Regions from separate parts of the Bacillus shivajii genome, predicted to be linked through region 2. Evidence: predicted binding sites of a transcription regulator. Region 2 holds the regulator's gene; each other region holds the start of a gene.

Region 1 (7,868 bases), 380 kb from region 2:
TCTGTTTCATCTAGGAGACGAAAGTTCGGATCAATTTCAACTTCAAAGTAATACTTCTTCAACACTTTCATACAAAACGAATGAAGGGTTGAGATGTTCGCACGGTTTAATAACGTTAATTGTCTACGCAGGTGTAGGGAACCGGGATCTTTTTTTAATTCTTTTTCAATCGCTTCACCAATTCTTGTCCTCATTTCAGCCGCTGCTGCGTTTGTGAACGTCACGATTAGTAAGCGGTCGACATCAGCTTGATGATCCACGATCGTACGGATAATTCTTTCTACTAAAACGGCTGTCTTCCCGCTTCCCGCTGCGGCTGCAACTAAAATGTTGTTTCCTCTTGCATCGATTGCTTTCCATTGATCATCGGTCCATGTCACATCAAGAGGTTTAGGATTAACGTTCATCCGAATCTCCCCCTTCTTCTCTCATCTTTTGTAATATATCGTCTGGCTCTAGTTTATTTAACGTATTGTACTCATTCGTTTCAATCGTCGGATCAAATTGACAGAACGATCCGTACGGACAGAAGGTACAAGCGACTTGCTGTTTATTTTTCACAGGGGTAATGTCAATTTTCCCTTCTGTGAGAGCCGTTCCGACTTGTTCGACTTGTTTTCGTAAATAATTGCGAACGACTTCGTAATCCGCTTCAGAGATCACAGACGATCTTGAATGGAGACTTCCGTCTTTTTTCAGTCCTGCTGGAATTATATTTGAAACGCCTTGCTCGAGTGTCGTATCCATTTCTCGTATGATTTCAGGGTCTGCTGGCAGTAACCCTTTCATTTTAAACTGTTTAAAAATTTCTTCTTCAAGTTGTTCAATCGATAACGGCTTATTCGACTGAATAAGCGGATTATGCACATGGAAGTAGAGAACACCGGCTGGAGACGCTTTTTGCCCTAGCCATTCATCGGAATGGGATAAAACAACGTCTAAATAAATCAACATTTGAATCGCCAGTCCGTAATACACGTCCATAAGCTTAATGTCTTTTTTACTTGATTTATAATCAATAATGCGCAGCATAAGGCCATGATCCGTTTGAGACTTATCGACACGGTCAATTCGGCCGATTAATTCCATTTTCACACCGTTATCTAACGTAAACGTCAGTGGTGGAAGGTCTTCTTTCGGTCCGAAACCGACTTCAAGACCAACGGGTGAAAAACCGGATGCTTTTGATTGCTCCGCTAAAATCGATGACGCACGAGCGACGACTTCTTCGAGTTTTTGTTTAATGTACGAATATCTGTTCGAACTCAGTAAGATTTCACGCTGAATTTTTGGTGCGAGTTGATCGACAATTTGTTTTGAAAGTGTCGTACACTCGTTTTTCGTTAATTGCGCAAAGTCTCTTCCCTCATTTTTCAAGTGCTCAGCCATTTCTTTCAATGCTGCATGGAAGAGTGTCCCGATATCAGGTGCTTCTAATTTATACGATTCACGCTCTTGAAGCTTTAAGCCGTGGCTTGCAAATTGCGAAAACGGACAACCTTGGAACTTCTCAATACGAGAGACACTCGTTTTAATTTCATCCCCGTAAATCGCACGGCTCGTCTCTTTCGGTAGTGGTTTTGCTTTGTTTTCATAAAACAAGCTTTTTAACACGTACTCTGTTTCTTTTCGCCACGTTGGATGCTCGACAAACCAGTTATAAACGCCCCACCAAAAGTCGGGGATCTCGTAGCCTTTTTTCCACGACTGAAGCTGATACGTTAAATACGATAACGTCACTGCAGGGTTTTGTACAAAGTTTGATTGCTCTTCAAACGGAACTTCGACAGGCTCATTAAACCAAAGTTTTTCCTCTAAGTTCGGGAAAAGATCTTTGATTCGTTTTAATAAGATCGACGGCTGCATACTACGCCCTTCTTCATCCGCTAACGGATACGTAAAGTATAAGAGGTCTGACGGCGTAGATTGCGCTAAATAAATGATAAATGATTCATTAAGTAGTTGGCGCGTACTGCCTGGCGCTAGTTGGAGACCTTCGCTTCCTAATAGCTCTCGTTCTTCTTCAGAAACAATTCCACCTTCTTCAGGTTTCGCTGGGAGAACCCCTTCATTGACGCCTAAAATAAACGCTACTTTTACATCACTTAAACGTGAATGCTCCATGTCTGCGACGATCACTTGGTCTAAGGCTGGCGGAATAATTGAAAACTTCATGCTTTCAACACCTGTTTCTACAAGCTTTCTAAAAAGTGAGAACGATACTTGCTCTTCACCCGTCAGCTCAACCATTTGATCGAGTAGTTCAATGACCGCGTTCCACACTTGATCGTGCTCTCTAGCGCGTTCTAAGTCATGCGTTTTAATCGCTTGATCACGAAGCCACTCAAGCTTTTTCGGTACGTCACAATCTTCTAGAAATTGATAAATAACTGTACAGCGATCACGTGACGTTTTCGCCGTTTTCATTCGTTTTGCTAATTGTATGAGCGGAGCAGTTAACATCGTTTTTAGGTCATTAATCTCTCTTTCAAATGCTTCCTCATATTTGCTTCGTTTTCGTTCCCCTTCAGCTGTTGTGCGAACCCGCTGGTACGTCCACGGTTCTTTTTGGTACCATCTCGCACCTTGAATGCCATATGAAAGCACGTAGTTTTCAAGTTGGTCGACGCGCTCTCTCATTTCATAAATTTCTTCATTTAACGGGAAGAGCAAGTCCGTTTTAAAACAACGGAACACATCTTCATAACGCCAGTTTCGGTCGATAATATCGAGCGCTGAACGGATGAGCTCGATCACCGGATGATTTAACATTGATCGTTTTTTATCCATAAAAATTGGGATCGAATAGTCACGACAAACCGTTTCAATTAAATCTCCGTAGCTTTCCATGTTCCGAAGTAAGACTGCCACGTCTTTAAATTGATACCCTTCATTTCGAACGAGGTTTAAAATTTCACGTGCGACGCCTTCAACTTCTGCTCGCTTATGAACGGCAGCGATCATTTCAATGCCGTCGTTTTCTTCACAAGGAACTGGTGGACGGACTTCCCCGTATTTTTCTAAATGTTTTAGGCCTTCAGTTTTGAATCGTTTTGTTTCTGAGAAGCTGACAGGCTCGTTCATTTGAACGCCTTGTTCTTTTGCGATAAACGAAAGTTGCTGATATGTGTTGCCCGTTTCGTGAAAAAGGTCAAGCTCGTGAACGAGTTCATCTGTATCATAATGTTTATCGAGCGTTAAAACGACGTTTACTTCTGCCGTATGAGCAAGGAGCTCTTGAAGCACGTTTAATTCGAGCGGTGTAAAGCTGTAAAAGCCATCGATATATACTTCGGCATTTTGTAAGTACGTTGATTTTGGAATTTGTTCAGCAAGTAGCGCTAAATAATCCTCCGTGCCGACGTATTGATCGGCCAACTCATATTCAAGATTTTCGAACACGATTTTTACGTCGTGAAGTTTATCAAGAAGAACCGCTTCTTGAGGGGAGCGTTCTTCTTTTTCACGAAGGGTCTTCTCGTAGTGATCGAGCGTCTCAGTTTTTACATCGTAACGTTTAAATTCAGTCACGATTTGCTCTAACTCATCGATAAAACCATTTGTTTCTGTTGATCGTTTGAAAACAGAGAACTTGTCCTTTTCTTTTTCCACGATTTTTCGAATGAGCATATGTAAGCCGGTGCGTTGCAAGTGGTGTCTCGAGATCCCGCCAGTTTCTTGAAGAACTCTGAGAGCAAGCCTTGAAAAACTAAACACTTGAGCACGTGTCATCCCTTGTATGTCTGATTGAATAAAGTTCATTTCCGTTTGGAACGTCATTTGGTCTGGGACTAAATAAATAATTGGGTTTCCAGTCGGTTGCGATTTTAATTTATTGATCATGTCTTGTTGTATATGCGTTGATTTACCGGTACCGGACCGGCCAATATAAAATGTGATTGCCATACGTTTCACCTCAATTTATATGATCATTGCAATCATATGTTCGTACTTTCTATTTTAAAGGAAAATGACTATTTTAGGAAGTGGAAGCTTTGGGACGATTCTTTTACTGGTGAGATTTTCGGTTTACTTGCGAGTTTTGTTCAAATACAGGCAAGTTTTTTTGGAATACAGGCAAGTTGCTTTGAATACAGGCAACCTAGCACCAAATACGAGCAACTTTCTTTGTGATACTGGCAACTTACCTTCTAATACTGGCAACCCATCTTCAAATACAAGCAAATCTTCTTCTAATACGAGCAACTCTTAAAAATACAGGTAACTTTCTTTTAAATACTGGCAACTTCTCTTTAAATACAAGCAACTCCTCTTCTAATACGAGCAACTCCCTAAAATACAAGTAGCTTTCTTTTAAATACTGGCAACTTCCCTTCTAATACGAGCAACTTCTCTTTTAATACGAGCAACTCCCTAAAATACAAGTAGCTTTCTTTTAAATACTGGCAACTTATCTTTTAATACTGGCAGCCCCTCTTCAAATACAAGCAACTTCTCTCCAAATACGAGCAACTTCTCTTCTAATACGAGCAACTTCCCTGATCTACTTGTGATTTTCTCCATTTACAAGGAACTGTAAATACATTCGTAATTTTATTTACTTTCGTTCTTTATCGGTCTAAAATGTGAGAAGAGATATTTTGAATGGAAAGGGGAAGCCCCATGAACGAAAATCAAGAGTCAGCTATGAAATGGGGAATAATATCAGGGGTCTCTGCTTATTTGTTATGGGGACTACTTCCGTTATATTGGAAGCTTATTGATCATATTCCATCAGAAGAAGTACTTGCACACCGCATTATTTGGTCGTTTATTTTTATGAGTTCGATCATTTTGATACTTAGAAAACATGGATCATTTGTCGCTGAAGTTCGTGCGATGTTTAAAAACAAAAAACTATTTGCTGCAATTATCTTTGCTTCATTATTTATTGCAACAAATTGGTATGTGTACATATGGGCCGTTGCCAACGATCAAGTCGTGCAAGCAAGTTTAGGGTATTATATTAATCCGCTCGTTAGTGTTTTATTAGGCGTCGTCTTTTTAAAGGAAAAGTTATCGAAGATGCAAACGATCGCTGTCATTCTAGCATTTGCAGCTGTCCTATTACTAACATTTTCTGCTGGAGTTTTTCCGGTCGTCGCTTTAGGATTAGCACTTAGTTTTGGACTATATGGGTTAATGAAAAAAATTGCCGTGATTGGAACGATGACTGGGGTTGCGTTAGAGTCACTCCTTGTTTTACCATTTGCAGCGATCTTTTTATTTTCACAACATGGAGCAAGTGCATCGGCCCTTTATGTACACGATCCATTATCCGTCATTTTATTATTAGGTGCTGGTGCAGTGACTGCCGTCCCATTATTACTCTTTACAGCAGGAGCTAGAAGAATACCACTCTCTCTCATTGGGTTTTTACAATATATCGCACCGACAATCATGCTTTTCCTTGGTGTGTTCTTATTTCAAGAGCCATTTACTGTTACTCATATTGTTGCCTTTTCAATGATTTGGGTCGGACTTATGATGTTTACGTACAGCCGTTATCGTCAATTAAAGAAACCGAAAGTCGTTGAGCAAGAAATCACGCTTACAGAGAGGAAGGCAAATTAAAGATGAAGGATTACCTCGTTATTTTCGCACTATTTCTATTAGCGATCAGCATCTTGTTTGTTTTTACAGACCATATATACGAGTATCCATATTTCATCGCATCGACGCTTCTTTTCATGATTAATCTAGGCGTATTTTTTACGTTTCTCTCTTCACTTACGTGGGCATGGTTCGTTCCAATGACGATCGTAAACTTTGTTGCAGTCACCCTCATTCCGGTTATTGAAGGGATGGAGTGGGCATGGATAACGGTTTTGTATTACATCATGATCGCGTTTATGTTTATCGGTTTTCATACGTATCAGCAAAAATAAGCTATTTTCTCGAATCACGTAAGGCTGTCTCATTACGAGACAGCCTTCTTTCATTACAGTTCTTCGTCTGGTAGTAAATCAACGCGAATGTTTTTCTTTTCAAGTCGCTTGCGGATAATGATAGGTACAGAAAATGCAATCACAAATAGGAGACTAGTGATAAATACCATCGTAAAATTCATTTCAACAAATGTCGCACCTAAAAAGTTGAAAGCAAGCGTCCCTGGAATAATCCCAAGCATCGTTGCACCGATATATTTCCGAAATTCAATCCTTGATAAACCTGATAAGTAACTAACAAAGTCAAAGTTAATGACCGGAATGATACGTAATGCTAACACGTAAAAGAAACCATTTTCTTCGATCCGCTTTTGAAGGTGCTTCCCCTTCCCTTGCCACTCTTTTTGTGTAAAAGAATGTCCAAGTTTACGGACGAACATAAACGACAAAGCCGCTCCAGACAATGACCCAATGTATGTTACGATTGGTCCGATCAACGGGCCAAATGATAAACCGCCAGCGATCGCGAGTATTGATGCTGGGAACAATACAAACGGACGAATCGCAAACATGAGGATAAAAATGAGCGGTGCCCATATCCCAAATGAAAGTACCGTTTTTTGGATTTGTTCAGGATGTAAATTTAAAAATGAATGATTCAACCAAAAAAGAAAAAGGATGATAAGTGAAAATAGTCCGATTTTTATTAACAGCTTCGTTGGCATAGATGAACGTGACTCCTTTTGAACTGACGATTAAAAATATGTATTAATTATATAACCTAACATTTAAACGTTTAAGCTTCAAATTATTTAACTCACTTCTTTATTCTCGTATATGATGAGCTCGGCTCACGTGCGGTAATTCTGTCTCACGTGCGATTATCTCGCCTCGTGTGCGATTATCTCGGCTCACGTGCGATCATCTCGCCTCGCGTGCGATTAACCCGGCTCACGTGCGGTAAGTCTGTCTCACGTGCGATTATCTCGCCTCGCGTGCGGTAATTCTGTCTCATGTGCGATTACCTCGCCTCACGTGCGATCAGACTCGACTCACGTGCGATTATCTCGTCTCACGTGGGGTAATTCTGTCTCACGTGCGATCGACTTTCCCACCTGCAATAATTTTCATTTCCTAAAATCTCACTAAAAAAAACAAAGCCTCGTATTAAGGCTTTGTACCGTATGATTCTTTATACTGTTTAATCATTTTACGATAATGAGAGACTCCATAAATCACCACGACAACGGGTATGAACATCATGATAATAATCTGGACATTATAAGAAAAACTATTTACAAACACATCAATCGGTGAAACTAATACTCCGATGAATTCCCCAAACGACATTGCACAATCCCCCCTTTGTAATATATACACCCACAAAGAGTGAGAATATTACAACATTATAAAGGTCTTTGTTTATGATGTTTGGATAGGGATAGTAGACTATTCAAGAAAAACAGCTATATCTTTTAAATTTTTTCTTAAAACAGACCTGATGTTTTTTACCCAAATATAATGACTGAAAAAAAGTTCCCGGCAATCAAGAAGCCGAGAACTTGGACGTGATTTATTGTTCAGTAATTTTTCTTGTGATGGTTTTTTCGATTTCAACGACAATAAACACGGTTATACCTAACAAGATTGGGTATAACCAATCGTTGATTAATAAAGGACTCGTATCAAAAATATTGTTCATAAATGGTAAATACGTTATCGCTAACTGCAGCAAAATGAGAATACCTGAAACTTTAAATACAGCTTTGTTAGAGAAAAATTCATCCTTTCGTAAAGCAAAACCCGTCTCTTTTCGACAGTTAAACAAATAAAAAAGTTGGGCAATTACGATCGTGTTTAATGTAATTGTAAACAAATATTCTTGGTTATAAGTACCTGTACCAGCCATATTCATATTAACCAAAAGCGTTCCTCCACCTATGAGTAATGATACGAACAGAATTCGGAAAATGTAATAAT
Region 2 (7,868 bases):
GACCTGACTGTGCTTTTTCAATACTATCAATTGATAACGTACGAATCGTATTAATTGATAATGTATCAATATTACTTGACATAAAAATACTTCCTTTCTTTCCGTAAATTGTCGACTACTTAATAATCATATACTGCTTTTCCTTGTAAAACAACCATTAAACATACACAATATCAGCCTTAACGACACATTTTCATACTTTGTTAACATTCAATATGTTTAACGAATGATTCAATATTTTTATTATCACCAACTATAAAAATTACATGAATAAAACGACCTTCTTCTTTAAATAATTTTCATGAAAGCGAAAACAAGACCGAAAGCTCAACCATTAGTGAGTCATTCCGTCTTGTCCTTTTTCTTTTTTTAACTTGTCAGGCGTTACATCGTTACCTTCATCGTCAACTACTTTTACCGACTTCAACTGATTCTTAAAAGATTGACGAACATTTTGTAAATACTCTTCTCTTAATTTTTTTTGTTCTTTTTGTTCTTTAAGTGTAAGTCCTTCTGCCTTTGATTTTTTTGATAATTCGTTGATGCGTTGAATTTTGTCTTTGCTTAACATACAAATGAACCCTCCATTTATGGCACTAGACAAGTAACCTCTATTATCGTACAAGAACTCTTTATAGGATTCAAGTGTAACCTTCGTTTTCGGGTTGTTGTTGTTTACGTTTATATTCTTGATATCGTCTATGTGCAGTTGCCTTTGATAACGAATATCCAAACCCTCTTAACGTTGCAGCTACTTCATGAAAAGTGAGTCCGTTCTCTTTAAGACGAACAATCTCTTCTATCGGCACATCTTGTTTTTTACGACCTCCACCATGCTTTTTGTCAATTAAATTTATGGATGGGTCATAACCTTGTTCAACTGCTTTTTTCATGCCTCTTTTAATTTTAAGGTTATGAAGCTTCCTTTGATACTCTTCTACGATTGAAACAATATCTAATATCATTGTATCTGTTTCAGAAAGAACCATTGTCCCCATATCCTCCATTGTATAGATACGAATCCCTAATTTATTTAACTGATGTATTAATGCTACTTTTGCATTACCACGGCCAAGCCTAGTATCGTCTTGGATGAGTAAAGCGTTTGCTTTGCCTTCTTTAAATGTTGTAAGCATATTCAAAAAACCATCTCTGTCTACATCATAGCCACTTGCTTTTTCTTCTACAACGTCAACGACCTTCATCCCCCATTCATCGGCCCCTTTTAATAATTCCTCTTGCTGCCTTTTAAGGGATGTCTCTTGAGTTTCTTTTTCTGTACTTACTCTTGTATAGATAATTGCACGAAGCTTCATTCTGTTACATAACCCTCCAAATCTACAGGAATAGTAAGTTTTTGACCTGGGTATATATTAGAATCATTTAATTCATTTTTTTCTTGTATCCATAAAATAACAGACTGAACAGGCATATCTACATTGTCAGCTTGTACTGAGGCAATCGTCCATAAAGATTGCCCCTCTTCAACAACCCACTCTTCTGTTAATAGACGTTGATCATCAGGAAGTTCCGATGCCGTTGCAGTTGTCCATATAAATAAACCCATCGCTAAAAATAAAACAAATATCGAACAATCGATTCCTCTTTTAAAACTTTTTAACTTTACCATATTACTCACTCCACTTTAAACGAATGTTTGTTCGTATACATACTATCAAGAACATCTGTTCGTGTCAACACAAAAAGAGAACGGATGTTTGCACCTTTTTTTTAGCCATGGTATAATGTTCCTGAAATAATTATTCAGATTTTGATGTAAATGAGCTAGTCAATTTATTTTGTGAACTATTTTGAACTTACGTAGAACACCGCATAAAATCAATCAATAAACGAGGTGCATTCAATGACAAAACTATCAAAAAGGCAACAAGATATACTTGCTTTTATAAAAGACAAAGTAAAAGAAAAAGGGTACCCACCATCTGTTAGGGAAATAGGTGAAGCAGTCGGACTCGCTTCCAGTTCAACTGTACATGGACACCTGTCTCGATTAGAAAAGAAAGGATATATTCGCCGCGACCCAACAAAGCCTCGAGCTATTGAAGTTATAGGAATGGAAGATGAACCATCACGAGTATCCGAATCACCTTCTTTATATATTCCTGTCATTGGTAAAGTTACTGCCGGTTCACCGATTACAGCTATTGAAAATATTGAAGAGTATTTACCAATGCCCGCACATTTAGTTGGCGATGAAAATTCGTTTATTCTTGAGATTCAAGGAGATTCGATGATTGAAGCTGGTATATTTGATGGGGATTATGTCGTCGTACGTCAGCAACAAAGTGCTAATAACGGTGATATTGTCGTTGCAATGACAGAGGAAGATGAAGCAACTGTTAAACGCTTTTTCAAAGAAAAAGATCATGTTCGCTTGCAACCAGAGAACGCAACACTTGAACCGATCATCTTAAGAAATGTTCATATATTAGGAAAAGTTGTTGGAGTATTCCGGACGATTCATTAAAAACCACCCAAATGGGTGGTTTTTTGTGTGACTAAAAAATCACAAAATCACAATAAGATAAAGCCACCTATTAAATTGGTCAATTCTCCACTGTTTAAATATTAGTTACATAAATCAACAACATACCCGAACACTTGTTTTCTAACCTCTGAATTGTTAATATAAATATAATTTCATGTTATTTTTCTACCTTTTTGCCATCATTTTTAATTACTTCTAAAAATCCCCTTAGATTTATACCTTCTATACACCTTTAAAACAATCGAATTTGAACTTCCAAGAATCACTTCAAATAAAAGTTTGATCGAAAGTAGGTGATCATTTTTTAACACTCTCAACCTTTTAATTACAAAAAAACTTATATCAATTAAAGGAGTGTAGATGAATGGCCTCTATTATGTCAAATGTTGAATGTCCACAATGTAAAAAAACAGCATTAGAAGATTTCTATTATAAAACTGATGAAACATTTTTGTGTTGTTTTCATTGTGGGTATTATTATCAAAGGGAACAAAAATACGACGAAGCTAAAAGAGAGATGTTTACAGAAGAAAAAGAATGGTATGGATACGGAGTCTACTCTTTAGTTAAAAATGATGGGTCTAAAGGTATAACAAAAGTATTAAACGTAGAGATTACAGAAGACGAGAAAGAAGAAATGATAAAATCTTTTGAATCAAAAGAATCAAAAGATGTTGACATGAAGAAAAGTTATTTCATCCTCTATGATAAGGGGGCGTTTACCCTTTTAGCAGGAACTTACCCTAAAGATTTTCAACTCTCTTATAAAGAATGGGAGTCTATTTATGATACTGATGATTCATTAAGTATGTATGAGTAGTAAAAAGCCCTTGATACTGAATACGTATCAAGGACTTTTTTGCTATTAATAAGTCGTCATGTACTGCTCTCTCTCCCAAGGATGTACTTGGGTTCTAAACATGTCCCACTCGATTTCTTTTGCTTCAATAAAGTGTTCAAGTGCGTGTTCACCAAGAGATTTCGTAATGACTTCATTTTTCTTCAATGCATCAATGGCACCTTTTAATGTTGCAGGCAATGCATGAATTCCTTCTGCTTCTCTTTCCTCTTCATCCATTGCATAAATGTTACCATCAGTTTCAGATGGTGGTGTCATTTCGTTACGAATTCCATCAAGACCGGCTGCAAGTAAAGCTGCCATTGCTAAGTATGGGTTTGCTGCTGGGTCTGGACTACGTACTTCAATACGCGTACTAATTCCTCTTGAAGATGGAATGCGTACTAATGGAGAACGATTTCTCATTGACCAAGCGATATAACATGGCGCTTCATATCCAGGAACTAAACGCTTATAAGAGTTCACTGTAGGGTTTGTGATGGCTGTGTAAGCATCTGCATGCTTTAGTGTACCAGCTAAAAATTGCATCGCCGTTTCACTTAATTGCGTTGGTGTATCCGCGTCAAAGAAAGCATTTTCTTTTTTACTGCGGAAAAGTGACATATTCGCATGCATCCCGCTTCCGTTCACTCCAAATAGTGGTTTAGGCATGAATGTTGCGTGAAGACCGTGCTTTCTTGCGATCGTCTTTACAACGAGCTTAAACGTTTGGATGTTGTCACACGTAGTTATTGCATCAGCATATTTAAAGTCAATTTCGTGTTGACCTGGCGCAACTTCGTGGTGAGATGCTTCAATTTCAAAGCCCATATCTTCAAGTTCTAACACGATATCACGGCGGCAATTTTCACCTAAATCCGTTGGAGCTAAGTCGAAATATCCACCTTTATCATTTAATTCAAGTGTTGGTTCGCCTCTCTCATCATTTTTAAAGAGGAAAAATTCAGGCTCTGGTCCAATATTAAATTCTGTAAATCCTAGCTCTTCTGCTTCTTTTAAGACACGTTTTAACACGCCGCGAGGATCTCCTTCAAATGGTGTTCCATCTGGATTATATACATCACAGATTAAACGAGCGACCTTCCCTTTTTCTGGCGTCCATGGGAAGATGACCCAAGTATCTAAATCCGGGTAAAGATACATATCAGACTCTTCGATTCGAACGAATCCTTCAATGGATGATCCATCAAACATCATTAAATTGTCTAATGCTTTTGGAAGCTGACCAACAGGAATTTCTACGTTTTTAATAATCCCTAATAAATCTGTAAATTGTAGTCGGATAAATCGTACGTTCTCTTCTTCAGCCATTTTCATAATGTTTTCTTTTGAATACTTACTCATCTAAATTTTCTCCTCCTTAAAATTGTCCATGCTATAAATGCATTTACAGACGTCTTCCATCTTTCTTAAAATAAGCGAAAATGAGTTACTGTATACTTTCAAATGATCTTTCATTCACCTTCGCTGTCTTTCGTTAATCTTATACTAACGAAGATTTTATTCGTTATGTGTAATGTTGTTAGATAATCTAACAAAGAATTTTTCCTGCTATCACTCCTTATTTGAAAACATCGTTTTATTACCATTCTATCCCTCTCCTAACTATGACTAACCTTTGAAGTTAACAAACGATCTAAACAAAATCTTACGATCGCATAGAAAAAGGAATGGATACTACATCCATTCCCCGCTTTCATAAACAAGTAATCTTATTTTTCAATCGACCATAAACCATTTTCAATCAGTGATAGAACCGCGTCATAAACACTGATCTTTACGTGTTCATACGTTAAACCACCTTGCACATATGCTGTGTACGGTGGTCTAAGTGGTCCGTCGGCGGTTAATTCAATACTTGCTCCTTGAATAAAGGTTCCCGCCGCCATAATCACATCATCTTTATAACCCGGCATATAACTCGGCTGAGGCTTCACATGAGCGTCTACTGGAGATGCTCCTTGAATCGCCTGACAAAAACCGACCATCGTCTCTTTTGACGGAAAGACAACTGATTGAATCAAATCCGTTCGTTCCGTTGACCATGATGGTGAAGTCTCCATACCTACATCTTCTAAAAATTTCGCTGTAAATATTGCCCCTTTTACTGCTTGATTAACGACATGAGGAGCTAGGAAAAATCCTTGATACATTTCGAGTAAACTATAAAGTGAAGCTCCTCCTTCTAATCCAATTCCTGGTGCCGTTAAGCGATAACCGCATAGGTCTATATATTTTTCTTTCCCAACAATATAGCCACCCGTTTTTACAATGCCGCCCCCTGGATTTTTAATTAATGATCCTGCCATTAAATCTGCTCCTACGTCGCATGGCTCTTGTTTTTCTACGAATTCTCCGTAACAGTTGTCAACAAAAACAATGATCTCATTGTTAATATCTTTGACAAAATCAATCATCTCTTTTATTTGCTCAATTGTAAATGATGGCCTCAAATCGTACCCTTTTGAACGTTGAATACCAATTACTTTCGTTTTCTTAGTAATCGCCTCTTGCACCTTTTCAAAATCAACAGCACCTTCTATTAAAGGTACGTAATTATAACCAATTCCATAGTCTTTTAATGAACCTGTATTCTCTCCACGAACACCGACAACTTCTTCTAATGTGTCATATGGTTTATCTGTAATGTATAAAAGTTCATCACTTGGGCGAAGGACGCCAAATAAAGCTGTACTAATTGCATGAGTACCTGAAACGATTTGCGGTCTGACAATCGCTTTTTCCCCACCAAACACTTCAGCATAAATCGCTTCTAATGTATCTCTTCCCGAATCATCATAACCATACCCAGTTGAAGCTTGAAAATGAAAATCCGACACTTCATGATTTTTAAATGCTTTTAACACTTTTCTTTGATTGTATTCGCTAATCTTCTCTCGTTTTTGAAAATAAGGTTGTAATGTTGATTCGGCATGATTGCGAATCTCCTCTAATTGTTCTAATACGTCTGATTGCATGTTCAATAGAGCTCCTTTAGTCTTCAGTTTGCTGTCTCTGTTGCAGCTCATGGTAAATCGAGGATTGTGGTGATGCGTATCCTCGTACAAAATATCGTTCCTTTTCTTCATCAAAGATTCTTTCTTGTTGAATCGTTTCTTGCTGGAGACGATGAAGTAGCTTACCTTCATGAGCATTTATGTACACGATATATGGAGAAAAATCTTCTTCCATCACAGCTTCAATTTTTTCTTTTAACTTGAACAAGTCTTTCTCGTGATATGCACTCATCAAAATAGACGGCCCTTCCGTGTAAGGGATAAAGTCCCCTGTTAAAGCATCACGTTTATTATAGACGGTTAGGATCGGAAGCTTGTCAGCTTCTAATTCACTTAGTAACTGATTCACAGTTTTTTCATGGTTTGGAAAGTCTTCATTCGAAGCATCGACAACATGTAAAATTAAGTCTGCTTCTTTTACTTCTTCTAACGTTGATCGGAAAGCTGCAATTAATGAGGTTGGCAATTGTTGAATAAAACCAACTGTATCTGTTAATAAAACATCCATACCAGAAGGCATTGACATTTTTTTCGTCGTTGGATCTAACGTTGCGAATAGTTGATTTTCCATGTACACGTCTGCTTCAGACAAACGGTGAAGAAGTGTCGATTTTCCCGCATTCGTATAACCCGCTAAAGCAATTTGGAACGTCTGATTCTTCTTTCGTCTACTTCGATAACGCTCCCGATGTGAAACAACTTGATCAAGTTGACGTTTAATATCTGTCATACGATTGCGAATATGACGTTGGTCAACTTCTAATTGCGTTTCACCCGGTCCTCTCGTCCCAATTCCTCCACCTAAACGCGACAACATATGACCTTGTCCACGTAAACGAGGTAATAGGTAGCTTAATTGAGCAAGCTCTACCTGTAATTTACCTTCTTTTGATTGGGCTCTCCTCGCAAAAATATCTAAGATTAGCTGCGTTCGGTCAATCACCTTAACATCTAATGTCTTCGTTAAATTACGTAATTGCGATGGCGATAGTTCATCATTAAAGATGATAAGCTGAATATCATACTCTTCAATGATTTGAACCATCTCATTCACTTTTCCTTTACCTATGTATGTCGCTGAGTTAGGATGTTCGCGATTTTGAGTGACCTCCATCACGACCGTCCCACCAGCAGTTTTCGTTAATTCTCTTAATTCATCCATTCGAAAAAGAAAAGCTTCATCGTCGATGCTTTGGCTTTTTACACCGACGAGTAAGACTCTCTCCTTATCGACTTGACCTTTATCGTACACACTCATTCCTCCTAAGCTAATTATTTGAGGCCTTATATGCTTTTCGTAAATCTCTACTAGATAATGTCATTAATCTCTCTCTGTTATAATCGTCCTCTTCAAGTAAACGAAGTGCCTGTGCTCTAATGCTTTTTTCCAACAAGTTACGAATAAACCGTCCATTACTAAAATGCTCATATTCCTTTTGTTTTGCATCAACTAATAATTGTCTTAAAGTTTGTTCTGCACTTT
Region 3 (7,868 bases), 560 kb from region 2:
CAATTGATTCGAACAGCCAATCGGCATAGAGAGAGTAGCCTTCTTTTGGACAAAAAGCTGCTTCATTATAATGTAATACATAAGAATAGACAAGAAAATCGACACGCTGTCTAAGCTTATTCCAATATTCATTTGAGTCAAGAATCATTTGTATAATATTTCCGTACTGTTGTAAAAATCCAGTGTCATGTAAGCGACTTTCGAGATTCGCAGCATAAGACGGCTTATAATCACATTTCAGCTTTTCATAGATCAAGAAACCAGCTCCTCTCATAAAAAATGGTTAAAATTCATAGTTTAAGTCAATCCAGTCAGGGAAAGGAATGTCATGATAACGGCATGACCTTTTAATTTTCCGTAAAAAATATGGCCAATCTTTTTTTCTAGAGTGGGCTTGAAGCCCCTTTAAATTATTGTATTGTTCCATCTCCCTTTTTAGTTCTCCTTCAGAAAAGATGCCAGGATAGTAGGCTTGTTTACATTTTTCGCAAAACAAAGCATCATCGTTCTTCATACTTTTACTGTGGACTTTAACTGAAAATATCGACTGACAAACAGCACATACGTTTTGATTAGGTGGTTGCCGTTTCGGACGCCACTCAATGATTTTTTTCTGCAGTTCTTTAAACTTCAACATATATAAATAAATCTCATGTGCGAAAATCCCGTCGTCACCTTCAGCACGGTAGTAGTCCGAATACTCCTCAAACACTTCATCGATTGTATCAAGCATTTCGTCAGCTTTTAGGATGACCTGTATTCCACGTACGGCTAGTAAGTCAGCTTCCCAGTTCTCCAGCCAATCAATATAGTTCAACCGCATTAATTCATAGTCGTCAATATAAGGGTGATTCATGTCATCTGGTGCCTCATCGCATTCACTCATATACTCGTCATAACAATCGTTGCCACAAAAGGCTTTACCTAATTGATTCACTTTGTACATTTCATTGGTTTTGCCATCGCAATAACTGCAATTCATCGTCCAATCACTCCTTGAAAAATGTCTTAACAGCACCATACATACGCTAATTGTTTTTTGCTACGAATGAAAAAGTACCAGGGACTTGTCGGATTTCGACAAGTCCCTGGTACCTGTCTATAAAAAAAGAGGACATTTCCTTCGAATCGCGAAATATATCATTAATAAGAATATTTCATGGAAGCGGGAGAACCGTCCCTATGCTTCCGCGGAGGTGCTGATGATGAACAAAATTGAAGAGAGAATTGATGCTATTTTTTCGAAGTGGCAAGAGGGAGTATGTCCTGGTGGCCAAGTCGCTGTGAGACAAAAAGGAGAGCTCATTTATAAGAAAAACTTTGGTTATGCAAACATTGAGCATGAAATTCCAGTGAAAGATGAAACGGTTTTCCATGTCGCATCCGTTTCGAAGCAAGTGACAGTCATGTGTGTACTCTTACTACAAGAGGACGAGAAGTTGAACATTGATGATGACGTAAGAAAGTATGTCGGTGAGTACATAAACTTCGAAGAGCCGGTCACGATCCGCCAGATGATGAATAACGTGAGTGGTATTCGAGACCAATGGGAGTTGTTAGGGTTAAGTGGTGTAAGAATCGTTGATACGATCACGCAACGAGATGCACTATCTTTGATCGGCAAGCAAACACATCTTAATTTCGAGCCACAGTCACAATTTCTTTACAGTAACTCAAACTTTACGCTGCTCGCAGAAATTGTGGAACGTCTATCAGGGAAAACGTTGAATGAATTCGCAACAGAGAGGATTTTTCAACCGTTAGGGATGGAGAGCACATTTTTTAAAGATAACTATTGGAAAGTTATCCCGCATAAGGCGAAGTCATATCATGATGACGGAACTAGCAACTTTGTCTACAGCGTCTTAAACTATGGCACATACGGCGCGACGAGCTTGAACACAACGGCGTCTGATTTTTTAAAGTGGCTAGAAAATTATCATTCGCCGAAAATTTGCAGTGATGAGACGCTTACGTTGATGGCTGAAAACCCTACGTTAACGGATGGGAAAGAGTGTAGTTACGCAGGCGGTCTATTTGTTGGTAAATATAATGGTCACAAATACATCGAGCACGGAGGAGCAGATGCAGCGTACAGAAGTGCTGTCATGCACTTTACAGAAGATGATGTTGATATTGTTATTTTTTCCAATACGCAAAACATGTTAATGAAAGATGCCTCGTTAGCTGTCGCTGACGTCGTCTTTGAACACGACAAGGAAAAACAAAGTGACGAATGCCCGAAAGAGTATACGGAAGAAGTGAATTTAGAAGATCTCGCGGGTTTCTACTTCCCTCAATCTGATGCAATGTTCATGACTTTTGATATCACGCTAAAAGATGGTCAACTTCATTTGAGAAACCCTTATGGGGAGGCACCATTAAAGCACATTTCAGGCAACCATTTTAACATTGAGCACCTAAATTTCGACTTATATTTAGGTGAAAATAGTGTCCTTAAGACAAAAGACAAGCTGGTTCCTTTGAAAAAACTGAATGCCTTTCAATCACCAGAAAGCTCCATATATCAAGGTAGGTATGAAAGTAGTGAGCTTGATACAACTTATGAAGTTGTTGAAAAAGATGGAGTTTTGCACTTGTCACACTCACGAAATGGCGACCAACCGTTATACGAAATTGAGGAAGATACATTTGTTACAAATATTTTCTTTCCTTATAAGGTTGAATTTAAGAAAAAAAACGGTGTGGTAACTGGATTTACTTTTACGGGTAGTAGAGTGAAAAATATTGAGCTAGTAAAGTCAAAAAAATAGTAGATCAACTAACGCATGGGGGGTTCAATGAACAAACCTCATGCGTTTTTTACGTTCCGCCAACGTACTTGGGTGAACATTTTAATGTAAGAAAATAAAATTTCCTTAACTCTTACATTTTTTATTGACAAGAACGTACGTTCGTTGTATTTTATATACAAACGAACGTTCTTATAGGAGATGGTGATATGACGAAAGACCGCTTAGATCACGACAGGCTATTCAAAGAGTTGATCGAAACGTTTTTTGAAGAATTCATACTCTTGTTTTTCCAGGATGTTTATGAACATTTAGATTTTAGTGAAGTCCGATTCCTCTCCGAAGAATTATTTACTGATGTCACAGAAGGGGACAAATTCCGTCTTGATTTAGTCGTTGAAGTGAAGTTAAAAGGGGAGCCGGGACTTATCATTGTCCACGTTGAACCGCAATCTTATGAGCAAGAAGCTTTCAACGAACGTATGTTTATTTATTTTAGCCGTCTCTATCAAAAATATCGGCGCAAAATTCTACCTATAGCAATCTTTAGTTATAACCATCAACGAGATGAACCAAACACCTTCCAAATAAACTTTCCATTTTTCCAACCATTAGATTTCCACTACTTGACCGTTGAACTGAAAAAGCAACCTTGGAGAAGGTATATTATTTCTGATAATCCTGTCGCTGCAGCATTACTAAGTAAAATGGGATATAATAATAGTGAGAAAGTAGAAGTGAAGAAAGAGTTTTTTCGGATGCTTTTACGGTTACAATTAGATAAAGCACGAGAAACTATGATCGCTGGTTTTTTTGAGACATACTTAAAGTTGAACGAACAAGAAGAACGTCAATTTCAAGAAGAGGTGAAAGCAATGAGTCCTAAGGAAGGAGATAAAATTATGGAGATAATGACTTCATATGAGCGAAAAGGTATGGAGAAAGGCATGGAAAAAGGCATATCAGCAGTAGCAAAAAAGCTTTTGTCAAAAGGAATGCCAGTGGAAGAAATCATAGAAGTGACAGGCCTATCAAAGGAACAAGTCGAGCAATTGAAAGAAGAAATATAAATCGAGGATTAAGGAGATAAAATGATGGAGATCATGACTTCATACGAGCGAAAAGGCATGGAAAAAGGCATATCAGCAGTAGCAAAAAAGTTGTTGTCAAAAGGAATGCCAGTGGAAGAAATCGTAGAAGTGACAGGCCTATCAAAGGAACAAGTCGAGCAATTGAAAGAAGAAATATAAATCGAGGATTAAGGAGATAAAATGATGGAGATCATGACTTCATATGAGCGAAAAGGTATGGAAAAAGGTATGGAAAAAGGATATCGTAAAGGGAAAAAACTTGCGAAGGTAGAAGTAGCAAAAAAATTGTTGTCAAAAGAAATGCCAGTGGAAGAAGTCGTTGAAGTAACAGGCCTATCAAAGGAACAAGTTGAGCAATTGAAAAAAGAAATATAATAGAGGATTAAGGAGACAAAATGATGGAGATCATGACTTCATACGAGGGAAAAGGCATGGAAAAAGGTTTTCGTATAGGGAAAGAACTTGCGAAGGTAAAAGTAGCAAAAAAGTTGTTGTCAAAAGGAATGCCAGTCGAAGAAATCGTAGAAGTTACAAGACTAACAGAGCATCAAGTCAAACGGTTGAAGGAAGGAATTAAATGATAATGAATGCACGCTTTACATCTCAAGAAGGCACATAACTCCCCCTGGACGATAATGGTCAGGGGGATTTCATATGTTAAAATTTATGCGGAGATGAATTTAAAAAAGTGCGGATTAAGCACGAAAACCGTCTCATACTTAAGGGGGGAAGGACGATGTTAACAATAAGAAACGTCAATGACGAAGATCTACCTGTTTTAATACATATCGAAAACCAATGTTTTACTGAAGAAGAAGCCGCAACGGAAGAGGCATTTAAACAACGGATTCAACAGATCCCGGACAGTTTTTTTGTCGCTGAAAAAAATAGCGAAGTGGCAGGGTATATAAATGGCCCTGTCATTCAAACACGATACATCACAGATGATCTGTTCACCAACATCATCAAAAACCCCACACACGGACATCATCAAAGCATTCTTGGTTTGGCTGTTTCCCCAAAGTTCCAACGAGAAGGGGTGGCAAGGGCGTTACTGCAACATCTCGATAAAGAAGCAAGTGCAAAATCTCGCGAAACGATCACGTTAACTTGCAAAGGCAACTTAATTTCTTTTTATGAAAAACACGGGTATGTAAATGAAGGAGTTTCCGATTCTACTCATGGTGGAGTTGTTTGGTACAATATGAGCAAAATGATAAAAAAATAGGTATTCATTAATAGTTTTTAGAATTAATGGTGATAATTCCACGTGAGACAGAATTACCGCACGTGAGACAGAATTACCGCACGTGAGACAGGATAATCGCACGTGAGCCGGAATAATCGCACGTGAGACGGAATAATCGCACGTGAGCCGAGCTTACCGCACGTGAGACAGGATGATCGCACACGAGATGCGATAACCGCACGTGAGTCGGGTTATTTACCCAAATAAAAAACGCTTCAACTAACTAATTTTAGTTGAAGCGTTCCATTCATTTCAATTAGTCTAACACGCGTATTTGCACGGTCTGCCTTCCGAATGATAATGCGTCAGAGCGGTCATTCATAAAGATATCGATTTTATTTCCGACAATTGCACCACCAGTGTCTGCAGCTAAAAATGTTCCAAGCCCTTTAATTTCGACACGTGATCCTAGTGGAATAACGCTTGGATCGGTGGCAATGACTTTTGCATTAGGGTTTGCTCGTAAGTCAATTCCGGTTCTCGTTACACCGGAACAGCCTTCACAATATGCAGTGTATGCTGTAGCTGTGAACGATCTCCAGTTACCACCATTGGAATCAGAATTTTGCCCATCGTTTGATCTACTAACTGAATCAGAACGGTTACTGCGTTCTTCTTTTTCTCTTTCAGCTTCTAACTTAGCTTGCCTTTCAGCTTCTAAACGTGCTTCTTCCTTAAGACGTAATTCCTCGATTTGATTACGGACGCTCTCTTCTTGAGAAGCTAAATCTTTATCCTCTTTTATTAATTTTTGAACAAGTCTTTCTTGTTCTTCCTCATTTTCTTTCATTTTATCTCTTAACTGAATCGTTTGTTCTCGCTGTTTTTCAATTTCTTCATACATATCTTCTAGTTCAATGGCTTGGTTGACTAGCTTATGTAATGTTTCTTCATAATCACTTTGTACATCTGCAAGCTCTTGCTGTCTTTGTTCAAGTTGTTCGATGAAATGATTATCCGCCTCGGCGATTTGCACGATACTAAATACTCGACTAACAAAGTCACCAAAACTCTGTGCTCCTAAAATAACCTCTATATACGAAGCGGTACTCGTTCCATTTCTTTGATAAGATCTCGCTCGGTCTTTTAATAATTCGACACGTTGATAAATATCTTCTTTAAGTATGTTAATTTCAGACTCTAAATGGTTGATTTCATTTTCATTGTCCTCAATTTTGCTTTCGATCCCATCAATTTTTTCTTCTTTCGCTTTAATCGTTTCGTCGAGATAAGAAACCTCACTATTTAGTTGTTCACGCTCTAATATTCGTTCAGTAAGTAAACTTTCAGCATCATCAAGCTCCGATTGAATCGCTTGACGTTCATTTTGAATCTGTATCTCCTCATTTTCAAATGTTCCTGTAGCAAAAACTCCGCCAGTGATAAATAAATGTACCAATCCACTGAACAAAAATATAATGGTGAGTTTTTTTAACACACAGCTTTCCCCCTAGTGAAAATCGTTTCTCTATCTATGTAACAGATATTTTAGAAAAATAGTTATTTCCAATAATAACAGCCAAGTGTGACAACTTCGTAATAGATATATTATATTTATGTAACAATTTAAGAGTCTATTATACTATAACAACAGAAGAATAAGCGGAACTGATCGTCATTTCCGTCTATAAGACTATAAAATGAAAATTGACGAGACTTGCTAATATTGTTTTCAATATAGAAATAAAAACTGGGGTACTGATTTACTAGTGAAAGCTTGTTTAGGGATGTTTAAAAATAATGAAGGAAAAAGGAATGATTGTTGAAGTAAATGAATGAAGAAAAGGAACCGGAGGGCGGTTCCTTTAACGGTTATTTTTTCTTATTTGGGTTCTTTAAGTCAGCTTTGCTATTACGTTTGGCGTTTCTATGGTTTCCTTTACTGTTATCACCAGTCGCTACTTCTTGTCCAAATTCAGTATCTAACTGTCCACCTCTTTTTGGTGAGCTTTGATTTTCGCTGCCTTGATTGTTACGCTTTGTCATTTATTGACACCTCCATTTAATATGTACCTTATTATCATCCCAAGCTTTACTTGTTTCATTACAAACTCTGATGGAAAAATTTTCGGTTTAATTGTTTAAATGAAAACATGGCAGGTGGAGGCACCTGCCATGTTATTTTCTAATGATAATATTTTTGGGAAAAGGGATTAAAGTCTTGTCACTTACAACCTTATTCATTAGTGATTCTTAAAATGTGCAGAAGCACCCAACAATCACTAACAAGATAAACAGAACTAACACAAGTGGAAAACCGTGGTAACCGTGACTCACAATAATACCTCCTTTATTCGTGATACTACATACTATGACTTTCTAAAGGCAAGGTATAGTTATATGTCCCGGTTTAAGGAGAATTAGGCCATAAAAAAATGTCTTGGGTTTTCAAGCAAAATAATATCAATCATTCTACTTACAATTTATAATGTGCTTATAAAAAGAATATATCTTACAAAAAGGAAGCAGAAGAACCGTCCCCCCGCTTCCAAAAAGGAAAGGTGACTGTTTTGGAAAAGTATCGGATAGATCAAAGTAAAGGACTCGAATTTGGCATATACACGTTAGGTGACCATTTACCAAATCCTTCAACAGGAGAAAGAATCTCAGCGGAGGATCGTATTCACGAAATTATTAACTATGCAAAGCTCGCTGATCAAGCTGGTGTTGATTTTTTCAGTGTCGGTGAGAGTCATCAAGAATATTTTGCAACCCAAGCTCATACGGCTGTTTTATCAGCGATTGCGCAAGCGACGAGTAAAATAAAAATTGCAA

The links. Region 2 encodes LexA, which represses DNA repair genes until DNA is damaged. Its sites were predicted from a motif close to CGAACATATGTTCG; they were not measured.
Region 1: addB (helicase-exonuclease AddAB subunit AddB) is a predicted target of LexA. The motif match lies at 3,936-3,949, and genes of this name have one in related genera.
Region 3: LGQ02_RS09465 (RpnC/YadD family protein) is a predicted target of LexA. The motif match lies at 2,905-2,918, and genes of this name have one in related genera.

Annotation. Positions count from the first base shown of each region.
Region 1 is NZ_CP084703.1:2,123,512-2,131,379, reverse strand. Features, by position in the region: gene addA (helicase-exonuclease AddAB subunit AddA) at 1-407, opposite strand, end outside; gene addB (helicase-exonuclease AddAB subunit AddB) at 397-3,906, opposite strand; gene LGQ02_RS10525 (hypothetical protein) at 4,375-4,524, opposite strand; gene rarD (EamA family transporter RarD) at 4,624-5,574, shown strand; gene LGQ02_RS10515 (hypothetical protein) at 5,577-5,888, shown strand; gene LGQ02_RS10510 (TVP38/TMEM64 family protein) at 5,942-6,613, opposite strand; gene LGQ02_RS10505 (hypothetical protein) at 7,056-7,238, opposite strand; gene LGQ02_RS10500 (cation-transporting P-type ATPase) at 7,462-7,868, opposite strand, start outside.
Region 2 is NZ_CP084703.1:2,499,331-2,507,198, forward strand. Features, by position in the region: gene tkt (transketolase) at 1-82, opposite strand, end outside; gene LGQ02_RS12220 (DUF896 domain-containing protein) at 335-571, opposite strand; gene LGQ02_RS12225 (YneB family resolvase-like protein) at 642-1,316, opposite strand; gene yneA (cell division suppressor protein YneA) at 1,313-1,630, opposite strand; gene lexA (transcriptional repressor LexA) at 1,865-2,488, shown strand; gene LGQ02_RS12240 (hypothetical protein) at 2,874-3,329, shown strand; gene glnA (type I glutamate--ammonia ligase) at 3,375-4,712, opposite strand; gene LGQ02_RS12250 (methionine gamma-lyase family protein) at 5,081-6,346, opposite strand; gene hflX (GTPase HflX) at 6,363-7,637, opposite strand; gene spoVK (stage V sporulation protein K) at 7,654-7,868, opposite strand, start outside.
Region 3 is NZ_CP084703.1:1,937,264-1,945,131, forward strand. Features, by position in the region: gene LGQ02_RS09450 (hypothetical protein) at 1-256, opposite strand, end outside; gene LGQ02_RS09455 (hypothetical protein) at 284-982, opposite strand; gene LGQ02_RS09460 (serine hydrolase domain-containing protein) at 1,203-2,774, shown strand; gene LGQ02_RS09465 (RpnC/YadD family protein) at 2,963-3,823, shown strand; gene LGQ02_RS09470 (hypothetical protein) at 3,845-4,003, shown strand; gene LGQ02_RS09475 (RpnC/YadD family protein) at 4,025-4,219, shown strand; gene LGQ02_RS09480 (hypothetical protein) at 4,240-4,425, shown strand; gene LGQ02_RS09485 (GNAT family N-acetyltransferase) at 4,581-5,072, shown strand; gene LGQ02_RS09490 (PcsB-like coiled-coil domain-containing protein) at 5,350-6,531, opposite strand; gene LGQ02_RS09495 (hypothetical protein) at 6,906-7,079, opposite strand; gene LGQ02_RS21385 (YjcZ family sporulation protein) at 7,287-7,370, opposite strand; gene LGQ02_RS09505 (LLM class flavin-dependent oxidoreductase) at 7,604-7,868, shown strand, end outside.